Regions from separate parts of the Paenibacillus agaridevorans genome, predicted to be linked through region 1. Evidence: riboswitches for the same ligand, from Rfam matches in the RefSeq annotation. Region 1 holds a riboswitch; the other holds the start of a gene.
What was found. A riboswitch is a leader RNA that binds a small molecule or an ion and turns the genes downstream of it on or off. The one in region 1 is predicted to bind cyclic di-AMP.
Positions count from the first base shown of each region.

Region 2: another riboswitch for cyclic di-AMP. It lies ahead of KJW29_RS02240 (hypothetical protein); the one in region 1 lies ahead of KJW29_RS36635 (C40 family peptidase).

Region 1 is NZ_CP075889.1:2,383,663-2,391,125, forward strand. Features, by position in the region: gene KJW29_RS09760 (PadR family transcriptional regulator) at 1-117, shown strand, start outside; gene KJW29_RS09765 (permease prefix domain 1-containing protein) at 104-940, shown strand; gene KJW29_RS09770 (hypothetical protein) at 1,133-1,594, opposite strand; gene KJW29_RS09775 (response regulator transcription factor) at 1,948-2,667, opposite strand; cyclic di-GMP riboswitch class I at 2,736-2,822, opposite strand; partial or broken gene KJW29_RS36635 (C40 family peptidase) at 3,532-3,803, opposite strand; cyclic di-AMP (ydaO/yuaA leader) riboswitch at 3,947-4,082, opposite strand; gene KJW29_RS09785 (LysM peptidoglycan-binding domain-containing M23 family metallopeptidase) at 4,618-6,042, opposite strand; gene KJW29_RS09790 (flavin-containing monooxygenase) at 6,456-7,463, shown strand, end outside.
Region 2 is NZ_CP075889.1:549,569-557,031, forward strand. Features, by position in the region: gene KJW29_RS02225 (ABC transporter ATP-binding protein) at 593-1,585, shown strand; gene KJW29_RS02230 (ABC transporter permease) at 1,582-2,388, shown strand; gene KJW29_RS02235 (ABC transporter permease) at 2,399-3,181, shown strand; gene KJW29_RS02240 (hypothetical protein) at 3,299-3,742, opposite strand; cyclic di-AMP (ydaO/yuaA leader) riboswitch at 3,746-3,922, opposite strand; gene KJW29_RS02245 (aldolase catalytic domain-containing protein) at 4,088-5,044, shown strand; gene KJW29_RS02250 (eCIS core domain-containing protein) at 5,223-7,244, opposite strand.

The DNA.
Region 1 (7,463 bases):
TATAAACTCACGCCTTTAGGTGAAGAAGGTTTTGAAGAAAAACGTGCTGAATGGCAATTTGTAAAAAAAATTATTGATTCGTTTTTGGAAGGGGGAGAAAAATATGAAGCAAATTGAAGCATTTGTTGATTCGGTTTATCAAAATGTAGGTGGAAATCAAAAAGAAATACAAGAATTAAAAGCAGAAATGAAAAGCCATTTGTTAGATGCTGTTCATGAATTGAAAGTAGAAGGAAAATCGGAGAAAGAAGCTATAGATATTGCCATTGAGCGTTTCGGTGGAGAAAAAGAAATGCGTTCTATTGTTGGTCAATTGTTTAAAGCACAGAAAACATTTGCAAAGTGGGTGCTTTATTTAGCCGTAATATTCCTAGTTACTGCTTCAACTGTATTTGGATTTATATGGACAGCAGAAGAACAAAATTCTCATAAAAACTCTATTGTCGCTACAACTATATTCGATATTTTAGAAAACAAAGAAGAGATTACTGAAGATATGAAAAGGGAGATAGAAGCCTTAGTACAAGAAACAGACCAAATTTCGAAAGTTAAAATCTATAATGTTAGAGACGTAGAAATAGAAGCTGAAAACTTCAGATCTATATTCGAATATGTAGAAAAGGCAAAACCAAACTACCAGTATGAAAGAAAAGTGTGGGCTCCTGAATGGTTGCTTGTTGATTTCTTTCCATATGGGAACGGTGATGCTGAATGGTATGTTGATATGGAAACAAGACATATTGGTTCATTTATGACTTTAGTTTTATTTGTAGGTGTTGCGATTTATTTAACCTTGTTTACGATTTGGGCAACAATCAATGTGTATCATCATAAACGTTTGAACATTGGCTGGATAGTTTTATTTGCTTTATTAAATGTGCTAGGATACTTGGTTTACCGTCTGGTTGAAAAAAAGGCTCATTCTAATACGATTAGTTGAAGTTCTTGTTGAACTAAAAGGCAATTGTTGAATAATTAAATCCCAATTTCTTATTTGTATCACTAAGAGATTGGGATTTTTAATCTTAACGTTGTAAATCCGCGTTTTGCTGGCGGTACCCCTAATAACGTACATGTAATTCCAGTCACCAAAAAAAGATGCGTAGTAGCATCTTTTTCGGAAATAGATCTTTTACTTTTCACCAAACGGATCATACTCCAATAATGCTGTTCGACTTTTTATTTTTCCATATATTTTCTTCAAAACTCGTTTTCGATGATAGAAATAGGCGCGACGCGATAGTCCCAAGCGATCCATAACGATTGAAAACGCCAATTGATCTTGATACCGTAATTGAACGAATCGTCTTTCCTCTGGAACGAGAGCCGACAAAGCATATTCGATCAATCCTATTCTGGATTGAAGAAACGGTATTTCATATTCAGTGATTTCCAGACGCTGAATGACTGTCCGAAGCAACGTGTCATTGGGTTGGCCGCAGCCATAGATTGCCACTTCATGCAATGCTTTTGTCAATCCCGGAATATGTGCAAGCTCCGTTTGTGCATATTTCAGACGTGCTTTCCAATCTGCGTAAGCGATCAACCAATTCTCAACTTTTTCATAAGGGGTTATCTGTTCAGCTACCAACATGCGCTGCTCCCCCATTTCCTATCTGGCTATCCAGACATAACTCACACTCCATTTCTTTTCGACACATGTCGATCATCCTTTCATTCATCATTTTGGGGACAACCCAAACGGTGAATGAGTATTAAGAACCACTGGGCTTGTCCCCCCCCCCGTTCTCCACATGACAGACAACTATCCCATGCTTCATCCTTTAGTTACTTTTGCCACAAATCCCTCCTATTCATCGTGGGCCATTCTTTCTATTTCAATCCCACCATATGCCTAATTTTATCAATTTTCGATATCTTCCGGCAGGATGATTTTTTAGTCACCCTAAGCTTTGGAGTTTTGTCGAACCAAATCGAAATTCGTCACTATACATCATACTCCTTATTATCCATGTGTTTCTCGAGTCCAAGCTGCCTCGCCTTTATTGCTGCTTCTTTGATTGATTTTGTGCCGAGCTTTCTACTAATATGACGAATATGTGTCTTCATTGTATTAGGCGATATACCCATCAACTGAATCAACTTGGTCCGGGAGTAGCCCCAAGCGATTAATTGCAGCACTTCTTTTTCAGTCGTGGTCAGCTTACACCAAAATTCCTGACGCTTTAAGCGGATGAGCTCATCGCGAAGCACCTTCGATGCTTTCGGGTGTAAAGATGGACTATGTCGATGTGCTTCGCGAATCGCCAAGATAATGTCCCCCATATCGGCATAGCTTATAAAATTCACTGCCCCGACTGTAATTGCTTCGACGATCACTTCAGGGTCTGCGCTTGAAGCGACGGTAATGACGGGAACATCCTTTTTGGCGAGAATGTCTTTTATTGCATCTAATCCATCGCGTCCAGACGGCTGGAGTGCTGCATTCATCACTACAACGTCCACGTCTAATTGTAAACTAGCTCGCACTGCCTCTTCTTTTGTAGCGGAAGTATTTATGAGATGAATATCTGTCTCTGTTTCGAATAAATCAGCAAAGCGGCAACACCATTCCGGATCGCGGTCCACTAGCACAACATTTATATTCTCATTGTTTTTCTTAGAAATTATAGGAAGTTCCTGATGTATATCTGCTTCCAATTCCATATTACTCTCCTCTGTATCCCAAATAAACGAATAATAAAAACACGACCCAAATAGCCGTGCTCGGCAAATTGGGTAACCCAACTGCCATCACTTGAATTGTGAGAAGACCCGTGACTTTGCGTCACTGCCTTTCGACAGTTTTGCCGTTTCCATATACTCCACGATGCACTCATAAAAATTAACAGTAACCGCTTCTTGGTAAATGATCGATTGCATTTACCAAGAAGCGGTCGCAAATTTTAGTTACTGAAGCAGGATTACTTTATGATGATGTATCCCAAGTTAATCTGTTTCGCATAGGTGACGTTTGAGTCCGTTGTCAGACTTAAATAACGCAGGCGAATCTTGCTGATTCCGGTACCTAATTTCACCTCATTGAAATATATGTATTCGTTATTCGCTGCTTGTCCCACCATCGAAACGCCGCCAAGATCGGATGCCGGATTGAACCGTCTAAGCCTCGGCTTCCAGCTTTGTCGTGCTCCTCAGTAGCGTCCGGTACACCCATGCAAAATGATGATAAAACGTGCCGAGATCATTCAACTGTACTGTAATCAGTCGATGGGCGAAATATGGCTTTCATAGTTAGGATCCTGATACACTTCCGCCATCGCTTCGTAAAGGTTGAGCGCCATTTAAAGTCTTGATGATGGCATAACCTCCTATGACTAATGCAGCGATTAATAGGGACACTTGAATTATTTCCGTCTGACTCCCTTAAGTTTCATATTCCACCTCATTTATGATCTGGAAACTTCAATAAAAAGAACGGTTACTAGTTAAATAACCGTTCATTCATGATTACTTCATATCGTTCATTGCTTTAAATATATCTTCAGATACTACACGCCTTGCCGTAACGTATCATTTTTCATTGTACTCATCACTTAACTTACTGATGGTTACCCTTTTGCTTGTAGAAGAATGAGCAAACTTCCCTTCTCCTATGTAAATACCTGCATGAGAGATACCTGTTCCGCTGGTATTAAAAAAACAAGATCTCCCACACGCAACTTGTTTTTTTCTACCTTCACACCAACCTCGGCCTGAGTATAAGAAGTACGAAGCAGTTTTACACTGAACTGATTAAAGATATGCAAGATGAATCCTGAACTATCGAATCCTTTTGTTGTCATTCCCCCCCTTTATACGGCGTGCCAATTACTTCGCTAACGGACTTCATTAAGACGGTTGACTCGGACTGTTGCGCAAATACTGACCCTCCTCCAAACAAAAACATCACACTGGACAACAATACGACTAAACCTTTTCTCAACTCTACTTCTCCCTTCGTTGCCTACGAGGTTAGCTTATGGGCTCGGCCGAAGATTCCCTATACTTGAAGAAAACTTCTAAAGCAATTCCCCCTCGGTGGTTCCCCCGTTTCATAGAACAGAATTTGGCAAAATATAATACTTCGAAAAATAGTTAAATTCGACCAATTCGGACTTAATCCTTCATTTTTATAATAGAAATCTTTCATCAATCTTTATTGTTTTTTTCTCGTTGCGATTGGTTGCTTATACGTAACGGAATAATCATCGATTCCAATTTGAAAACCTTCGAATCGATTTGCTTCCCTCCATTCTGCAATTAGCTTAATGATTGGTGTTGTTTTCATCTGGACGAACAAGTTTACATACATTTAGACCATTTATTCCAGGTAGTTGTAATTCCATAATCGCCAAATCAACCTCGTTCTGCAACATATATAGTAACCCCTTCGCCCCATCTTCCAGAGCCTCTACCATAAATCGTTATTTCTCAAGTTCCTTTTTCAATTCATTTCTAAGTTCTCTTCGTGGTCGATGATCAGAATACTCCTTCTATCACTCATCGATTTCTTCCTCTCGCGAAAACATTATATTACAAAGAATAGTTTAAATTATATAAATCAATAATTACAAAAATAAGAGAGCCCTACAAGCGGGATCTCTTATTTCCGTTCCGTTACTCCAAAAATTTTAATGGATTCAACTGCACTCCTTCTTTTCGAATTTCGAAATGTAGATGGACGCCTGTCGATCGTCCTGTTGTGCCCATAATTCCAATTTGATCGCCTTTCTCCAGCAGATCGCCAACTTCCACATTAATTTTGCTTAGATGGGCATATAATGTTCGATAACCATTTTGATGATCCACTATAACGTGGTTCCCGTAACTGGAATCATATTTCGCCTTTATTACTTTTCCATTATCGGCAGATTTAATATTCAAATTAGAGGATACCGCATCAGTGCCTGTATGAAGTCTTCCCCAACGCTTTCCGAACTTGCTCGTAATCGTCGGCCCTTTTATCGGCCATGTGAATGAACCGGTTCCCACGCCTTTAATGACTTTTGTACCTTGAATGACTTGCTTAGGTACTGCTTTTTCCAACGTTTCTTCCTTTATTACAACTTCCTCAACCAACTCGCCATTTACTTTCGTTACTTGGTACGTTAATTTTTTCTTGCCCGCCTTTCCCGGATTCGCAACCTTTGAAACTCCCACACGCATCGTTGCATCATAAGTAACTTCTACCCCGCTCGGGATGCTGACGGTCTCAGCATATTGCCCCTCAGTCTTTACGGACAATTTAGGTTGCCGTACTGTCAAATCCAACTCGTCCCCTATGTTTATGAATTCATTTTCAATCCAGGGATTATTCTTATATACAGTATCTTGCGAGATGTTGAACTTCTGCGCAATGCAGGAGATGCAATCTCCCTCTTTAACAACGTACTTGATAGGTTTTAAGTCCGTTCCCTTAAGACGTTTGATTAACTCTTCTTCTGACGAAAAGTTAACAGGATCCGCCACAACAGGTTTGATTTCGACTTTTTCCACGAAGCTAATGGAGCTTGGAACTGATGGCGACATTGCTTCTTTTTCCCTCTCGTCATTATTATAACTGAGTGTTTTGACTTTTGGATCATTATTCGCACCAGAATATGGCTGCTGTATTTGATTCAGGATCTGGTCTGCGCTATGTTGGTCTCTGACAATTCCCATGACTTGACCATCCACTAGAACCTGTACGCCGCGGCCTTTTATCTCATAAGATGATTGAAGTGAGGCAATGACTTCGCTATCCCGAGCCTTGGCATTTAAACGTTTCGTTTCCGTGAACGAAATAGCACTTTCATTCGTTTCATACAAAACACCTGGGTACTGGCCTTCAAAACGATTGACTTGTTCCCCGATCCATTGAAATACAATCTCCGGACTGGACGCATCGCCAATTGGCGTACCATTAAATGTTACTTGATATACGGTCTTGATTTGTGAAACTAAAATAAAACCACTGTAGAACAAAACAAGCAATATAAGTGCAATTAACATCATTATTTTCTTCGTCTTGCTTATTTGCTTTTTGGTATAACGTGATGGCATTGTTACCTCCTATTCACACAGTAGAATAAAATCTTAAACTACCTTAACATATGAACAAGTATTCATCAATAAGAGAGCGTTGTCGACACGAAGAATTAATGTTTCTCATTCATTATGGACAAATTGTGTAATAAAATATTAGGAAGATTACGTTTAAAGCAGCCTAGATCATTTTGTTTAGATGTCAGCTACCATTAGAGCATAATGGAACTCGATATCATCCGCAGAGAGTCTGTTCTACTTTAATCCGTTCCGGGACGAGCTTTGCAAGTTTGTACGATAATTGTCATATGAACATACATTCAGATGAATACAATGTGATATGATATAAATTGCTTGACAGAGTCAAAACCTTAGTTTTCAAAAATACATCAAAGTAAGTTTAATTCTATCCGGTAAGGGAGAGAACTGCCATTAATGCAACAACTACTGATGTACTCATAATAGGTGGAGGACAAGCCGGCTTAGCAACTGGTTATTATTTACATAAAAACGGAATTCCCTTCATCATTGTCGACACTCAATCAAGGGTAGGTAATTCGTGGAGAAATCGATATGATTCCCTTGTTTTATTCACTCCCCGTGAATATAGTGATCTTCCAGGCTTTTCGTTTCCTGGATATCGAGATCAGTTTCCAACGAAAAACGAAACAGCAGATTACCTTGAGAACTACGCTGCTAAATTTGACTTTCCTATACAATTAAATACTACGGTTAATAAAGTAATAAAAAATAACGATTTCTTTCGAATATGGTCGAATCAAGACCAATACATAGCCAAAAACGTTATCATCGCGACGGGACCTTTTCAAAGAAAAAGGATTCCTTCCTTCGCTTCAAAAATATCGACGGGGGTAAAACAACTCCATTCTTCGGTATATAAAAACCCGGATCAACTACTCCAAGGAGAGACACTGATTGTTGGCGGAGGCAATTCAGGAGCGCAAATTGCTGTTGAGGTTTCGATGCGGCACAAAGTTTTTTTGTCTGTTAGTCAACTTCCGGTATTCCTGCCTATAAAACTTGCAGGGAAGAGCATATTTTATTGGTTTGACAGATTAGGTATACTTCGTGCTTCTGCTCAATCATTTATTGGGCGAAAAATTCAAACTCGGCCTGACCCCATAATTGGTTTGGAATTAAAGCCATTGATTAAGTCATCCCGCGTCCAGTTAATGCCCAGAGCCATTGATGCTGCTCAAAGCAGCATTCATTTTCTCGATGGCTCCGTGAAGGAATTTGCCAATATTATATGGTGTACTGGATTTGAACTTGATTACAACTGGTTGAACATACCGGAAGCTCTCTATAATGAGAACGGCTCAATCATTCATAAACGCGGGATAACAACAGTAAATGGACTTTATATCGTAGGCATGCCTTGGCAGAGTAGAAGAACGTCTGCACTTATTGGCGGCGTG
Region 2 (7,463 bases), 1.8 Mb from region 1:
AACTCAGATTATTGTGTATAGGCGTTAGTAACGCTTTTGGCACCAAAAAGTAGGTAAACGAGCCGCTGTAGGCGTTAAAAACGGCGATGGACCGTAAAGTAACTCTGATTAGCGTCCAAAGGCGAATTATAGCGTCTATGAAGCCACCATTGTGCCGGCAAAGCCAGTGAAACGCAAATGAATGGTGGAGAAAAGGAAATGAAGAATGGAAGAAGAGAGCGAGTTTGGAGCCAGATCGAAAACTTGTGCTTGCCAATCTCCCCATCAGGGCGATCTTGTTCCGCAGCAGTAGACTTTAAATTAGCGAAGTGGAGTTTGTCTTCAGTCTGCAGTGCATGAGCTCGAAAACTCGGTATGCAGCCAGGTGGGAAGGTCGATCTGGACGCTGCAAGCCGAAAAAATCGGGTAGCAGAGAGCTGAGAAGTCCCATAATCCGCCGCGCGAAGCAAATGTCGCGAGACGGATCCGAAAATCGATGAAATTGGATAAAATTCCATCGTTCACGAAACTTTTTGAAATTACCCCTTTACAACCTCCGTCGTATGAGATATATTCTTCTTCCGACTCTAACAGGAGGATAACGCTTACAACTATGGAAAAAGGTATTATTCAGTTAACTGGCATCGGCAAAAGCTTCAAGGTAGCAGAGCGCACCGCGGGGCTGCGTCAGGCGGCGAAGGCGCTGTTTGTTCGCAAGCATCGTATCGTGGAAGCATTAAAAGACATCTCCTTCACGGTCAACGAAGGAGAGATCGTCGGTTATATCGGGCCAAACGGCGCCGGGAAGTCGACGACGATCAAGGTGATGAGCGGCATTCTTGTGCCGGACGGCGGCACCTGCTCCATCATGGGGTACACGCCGTGGAAGGAAAGAACGGATTATGTACGGCATATCGGCGTCGTATTCGGCCAGCGCTCGCAGCTCTGGTGGGATGTCCCGGTCATCGACTCCTTCGAGCTGCTGCGCGACATCTATCGGATTCCGGATGAGATGTACAGGGAAAACCTGGCCGTATTGACGGAAATGCTTGCGCTCGCAGATCTGCTCGGCGTTCCGGTCAGGCAGCTTAGCCTCGGACAGCGGATGCGCTGCGAGATTGCGGCATCGCTGCTCCACAGCCCCAAGATTCTGTTCCTCGACGAACCGACGATCGGGCTGGATGCCGTCAGCAAGCTTGCGGTCAGAAGCTTTATTCGCAGGATCAATCAGGAGCGGGGCGTCACCGTCATCCTGACGACGCATGACATGAGCGATATCGAGGCGCTCGCGGACCGGATTCTCATGATCGGCAAAGGAACGTTGCTTTATGATGGTTCGTTGGAAGAGCTGCGAAGCCGCTTCGGCACAGGACGTACGATTACGGCAGACTACCGCGAATACGCGGGGGAGCCGGTCGATATTCCTGGCGCGACGAGACTGCAATGGTCGACAGAGCGTGCCGTATACAGTTTCGATACGGAATCCGTCGTACTGGCGGACGTCATTGCGCAGCTGTCGGGATCGGTCGAGCTGTTGGATATCAGCGTCGACTCCAAGGACATTGACGAGATGATCGTGCAGCTGTATGAGGAGCATCAAATATGAGAGCCTACGTTTCGATCTGGCGGCTGCGCTTTATCAACGGCATGCAATACCGCGCGGCGGCGCTTGCCGGCATGGCCACTCAGCTGTTTTTCGGATTTGTCTTCATTATGATCTTCGCGGCCTTCTACAGAAGCGGCGGCGGGGATTCCACTGCTTTTCCCCTTCAGGACTTAATTACTTACGTATGGCTCCAACAAATTTTTCTTTCCTTAATTATGTTGTGGATCAGGGATAACGAAATATTCGCCATGGTTACGAGCGGCAATATCGCATACGAGTTGTGCAGGCCGATGGGGCTGTACCCGTTCTGGTTTTCCAAGCTGCTTGCCCAGAGGGTGGCGGGCGCCGTGCTTCGCTGCTTTCCCATTACGACGGTTGTGTTTCTGCTGCCGGAGCCTTACGGGCTAAGCGCTCCTCCAAGCTGGACGGCGCTGCTGCTGTTTGTCGTGTCGCTGCTGCTTGGCTTGATTCTCGTCGTGGCGATTTCCATGCTGATTTACATCTCGGTATTCTGGACGATGTCGCCGACGGGATCCATGCTTATGATCTCGGTGGCGGGAGAGTTTCTGGCGGGCATGGTCATCCCTGTGCCGCTTATGCCGGAGTGGCTGCAGCGAATCACGTATGCGCTGCCGTTTCGCTGGACGACAGACTTCCCGTTCCGCGTCTATTCGGGACATATCCCGCAGCAAGAAGCGCTAATCGGCATCGGCGTACAGTTTGGTTGGATAGCGGCATTGGCTGCGTTCGGCATGTGGCTGATGCGCAAGGCGCTTCGCAACGTCGTTGTGCAAGGAGGGTGAGGAGAACGCGATGTCATTATATTTCCGTTATTTGAATATTCAACTCAAGTCGCAACTGCAGTACAGAGCCTCGTTCTTGCTGCTAAGCATAGGTCAATTTTTTATCCCGTTTATGGTGTTCGGGGGGCTGTATTTCATGTTCGAGCGATTCGGGCAGTTGGAGGGCTGGAGTTTCTTCGAGGTGACGCTTTGCTTCGCGGTCATTCACTTGTCGTTTTCTCTTAGCGAATGCTTCGCCAGAGGATTCGACGCCTTCTCCAGCCTGGTCGCAAGCGGAGACTTCGACCGTTTGTTGGTAAGGCCGCGCGGCACTGTCGTCCAGGTGCTGGGTTCGAAGTTCGAATTCACGCGTATCGGACGTTTGCTGCAGAGCACGATTGTGCTGATCTGGTCCATCGCGAATCTGCCTCAAGTATGGAGCTTTCCCAAGGCGATTACGCTGTTCTTTATGGTATTTAACGGCGTGATGATCTTTACGGGCATCTTTATCCTGGCGGCTACTTTCTGCTTCTGGACCATACAAGCGATTGAGATCGCGAACGTGTTCACCGACGGAGGCCGCGAGATGGCGCAATATCCGCTGACGATCTATGAGAAGTGGGTGACCCGGTTCTTTACGTTTATCGTCCCGTTCGGGTGCGTGACGTATTTGCCCCTTATGTATTTGCTGGACAAAGAGGAGGGGAACTGGGTAACAGGAATGCTGGTGCCTTTCGGAGGTCTGTTTTTTCTGCTCCCATGCTTGCTGGTATGGAGGATCGGTGTCAGGCATTACCGCTCAACCGGTTCTTAACGGCAAGAAGTACAGACCAAGAGCCCGAACAACATCCACCGTGGATGGTGCCCGGGCTCTTTTTCATTACGCGGCTCCATGAATTAAGGAGTCCGAAAATTCAACTTGCAGCGATCCCTAATCCAGCGACAGGTAGGCGACGGCGCGTTGTTGCAGCACGGATTCCTCGGCCTGGAAGGCAGTGACAGAACCGATGCCTGGCATCATGCCCATCTCCCGAATCTGCTCCATGCCGGTGATGAACATCTGACACACCCGCTTGTCGGATTCCCCTCTGCTCATAATAATTTCGGTCAAACGTTCGGTTACCGAAGTAAGCGGGAAGCGGCCAATGAACGATTGAAGAAGCTCTCTCCAATGCTCCAGATCGAAGCTGGCGTCGTTCTCGCAGATGAATTGTTCGCTCCAGCCGATGCCAAGATCGCTGGTCAGCCTGAGACATACACGAAATCCGGTCGAGTCGACGGCGAGAGCGGGAATGACGAATAGTTCGATGCGGCTGATGTTGACATGCTGAGGCAGCTCGATGGGGAATGAAGAATTTTCCAGGAATAAAGACATGTTCATCTCTCCTTCTTCCGCTGACGAGGTTAGCTGTCGGATTCGGGTTAGAGAGAAAACCCTACCGGGGGCACAAATCCCCGGATTCACCCCCTGCGTGCGGTCCATGCAGGCATGCGACCGGTTCGCGTTGGTTCCCCCGTTTTCTCCCTGGAAGGAGAAATTAAGCGTTATTGTTTACATAATATTTTAGCGTTAAAATATCCATTTGTAAATGAGGAGTTATTCGGACAAGAGGAGCGTAAAAATCGCAAAAAGCGACATATTTTCTTTGCGTTCCCGCGGCTTATCAAGTATGATGGTAGATAAAAATGAACTCATGTTCAATTCAAAGGAGCAGTACGTATGCAATCGAAAACAAGTCACTGCAAAATCGTAGACTGTACTATTCGCGATGGCGGACTCGTCAACAACTGGGATTTCAGCATCGAGTTTGTCCAGCACCTTTATAATAGCCTTAACGAAGCCGGAGTCGATTGTATGGAGATTGGCTACAAAAACTCTCCGAAGCTGCTCAAAGGCGCCGAGAACGCCGGGCCATGGCGTTTCCTTAACGACGACTTCCTAAAGAAGGTTATTCCAAACAAAGGCAATACGAAGCTGTCCGCGCTTGTTGACATCGGGCGCGTCGACGAAAACGATATCCTTCCCCGCAGCGAGAGCCTGCTGGACCTGATCCGCGTTGCCTGCTACATTCAAGACGTAGACAAGGCGCTTGAGCTGGTAAAAGTGTTCCACGACCGCGGCTACGAGACGACGCTTAACATTATGGCATTGTCCAATGTCATGGAGAACCAATTGATCGAAGCGTTCCAGGCGATTAACGAGAGCGTAGTTGACGTAGTTTACATCGTAGACTCTTACGGCAGCCTGAAGCCTGAGGACTTCACCTACCTGGTGGACAAATTCCAGCAGCATCTCCCGAACAAACGTCTTGGCATTCACGCCCACAACAACTTGCAGCTGGCATTCGCCAATACGCTTCTTGCTGCTGGCAAAGGCGTAGAGCTTTTGGATGCTTCCGTATACGGCATGGGCCGCGCTGCGGGCAACTGCAACACGGAACTGCTCGTCTCCCAGCTTCAAAATACGCGCTACAACGTGCGTCCAGTGCTGGACATGATCGAGAAATACATGATTCCGCTTCGCGAGAAGGAAGAATGGGGTTACATTATTCCTTACATGATCACGGGCATTCTCGACGAGCATCCGCGTTCCGCGATGGCGCTTCGCGCTTCCGAGAACAAGGACAATGGCGTGGATTTCTACGATCAACTGACTACTCCGGAAATTTCCAAATAAGAGGAGTCAGGAAAGTCACTCTCAAGTTAATCTTGTAAGATAGCTAAGCTCGTACAATGAAACACATAGACGCCACAACAAAAGCGCCGTTCTGGTAAGCTGCTCAGCTTCCGGAACGGCGCTTTTGTTGTTTTCAATATAGGAAGGCAATTCGTCATGGAGTAGCATACAGATGCAGTTATTCGTCTTCCGACAAGGGATCCTGCTGCGCCGTCTTAGACCGCGAATGTGAGGCTGGTATGTCGGAGTCCGAGCCATAACCCGTGTCGCCTTGGCTCAACCTTTCATTGACGGTACTCCATTCCTCTCTGGCCAGCAGTCTCGACGCTTCCTTGCGAAGATGATTCTGGAGCTTGACGAGTCGATCAACTAGAGCGTTAATCTCCGCAGGAGCAAGAAGATCCTCCATCAGTGTTCGCAGATCGTCCGGCTTGAGAGCCAAGATGCGTTTCGCCAGTTCTCTGTCTACGAACTTGCTTATGCCAGGGTATTCCTGATGATTGGAATCCAGATCAGTCTGCGCGCCGATTGCCATATCGTTGCCTAGTCCCTTCACTCCAAGCACATTGCCGTCATCATCCCGTTCAATCATGAAGTTTCCGCCTTGGAGGTCAGCTTGCATGGCGAGCGTATCGATTAACTGCAAGCGCGATATAGCCCGTTGGAAGACGGGGTCATCCACGTTAAACGATTCTTTGCGGCTCGCTTCGATATCATCGTTTAAAGGCTTCAGTGATTTATATCTTCCGCCGGATCCGCTGATTCCCGAGTTGTATAAAGCCATCTCCGCGCCGGCGATGACGCCTGCGTTTAGCAGCTTGTCCAATCGGGACATAGCTGCCAGGCGAGCGCCCGCCCGATCGATTCTGCTATCCATTGTCGCGTTGCCGTTTTCATCGTCTGCCGAATCCTTTTTATTCTCGGACGCCATCTCGGACATCTCCTCATAGGATCGCAGCGCGAGCTTTGTTTCCTTGAACATCCCTTTCTTGTCCGGCCCGATTTCAAATAACGCGATCGTATTGCTGCCGCCCGTGCCCGTAACTCCGTTTAAATCTTCTGCAAGCCCCGGCAGGCCTTTGCTCGTGAGGAGTGCCCATAACGGGCGATCCTTCGCCGGATCCAGCTTGTATTCGGCCGCGGAGGAGCGAACGGCTCTTTTCTCAAGAGGCAAAGCTTTCTTTAATCTGCGGATATAGTCAGCCCTTGAGTCCTTGTCGTCATTCTTATTGTGACTGATGCAGGCATCGCTTACGTTCTCGACTTCGTTGTAGAGCGACATAATCACACTGAGCTGATCGTCGATTTCCTCAGGCGTGTTCCCAACGACCTCTTGGTCTACGTAACGGTCGAAGAGCTCCAGCTTCTGCAGGAGAGCGCGATAATGCGTGTTGTTCTTCGAAAGCGTCTCGCCCATGCCGAACTTCTTGTCCGGCTGATTCGTGGCACGCTCCTTCGGTTCGCCAAGCTGCTTTTTCGCTTCGGAAGGTCGGGGCATACGCTGGATGGGCGAATCGGCATAAGAGGATGAGCTCCGTCCGCCTGTATCCGCGGTTTGGCGCTGAACGACATCCTGGAATTCCTCACTCTCGGACTCCGCTTGTTTTTGATGCTCCGGTTCTGGGGCATTCGCCGCCTTGGCTCCCATTCGATCGGCTTCTTGTTCGAGCGCAGGACTATCGTTAAGCGCATGTCCGGTAGAGAGCTGGGCGGTAGGTGCGACGCGTCCTTCGCGCTGCTGGATAACGTGGGACAGCTCATGTCCGAGCAGCTGCTGACCGTCGCGGCTATCGGGTTTATACTGTCCCGGGGCGAAATGGATATCCGAACCTTGCGTATAAGCGAGCGCCCCGACTTGACTTGCTTGGGATCCGACATGGATGCGCACATTGGAGAAATCTGCTCCGAACGATTGTTCCATCTTGGCCTGCAAATCCTCGGGCATGCCCTTCCCCCCTCCGGAAGGGGAAGATGATGACGGCGATGCGGCATGCAGCTCCTTAGATTCGTCCTTCAGTCTCTGCAGAACCGCTTGATTGCCCGCAGATGCCTGGAGCCGAGCTAACTGGCCCGTCGGACTTCCATCCTTTCGGCGCTGAATGGCAGCCGAGTCCGGCTGGGACGATCGCGGCTGCCTTGATGATAATTTAGGCTCATGTCGCGTAAGAGCGCGTCGTCGTCGTTCAGCAGATTCCTTCATGGATTCACCATCTTCCTGGAGAATAAGCGCAAGATTCTTTTAACTACGTTCATTTAAACTCTTGTAAACCGATTATATCCCATTGCCGCGGGAGCTGTCATACCCTTTTGCAAAATATGCCAAGCGCTCTATCGATTCAGCCCTTGCATTCTCTTATTCCACTCCCACGTATTTGGCAATCCTGTGATATAATGCAGAAATATAGGTTATTATCGCACG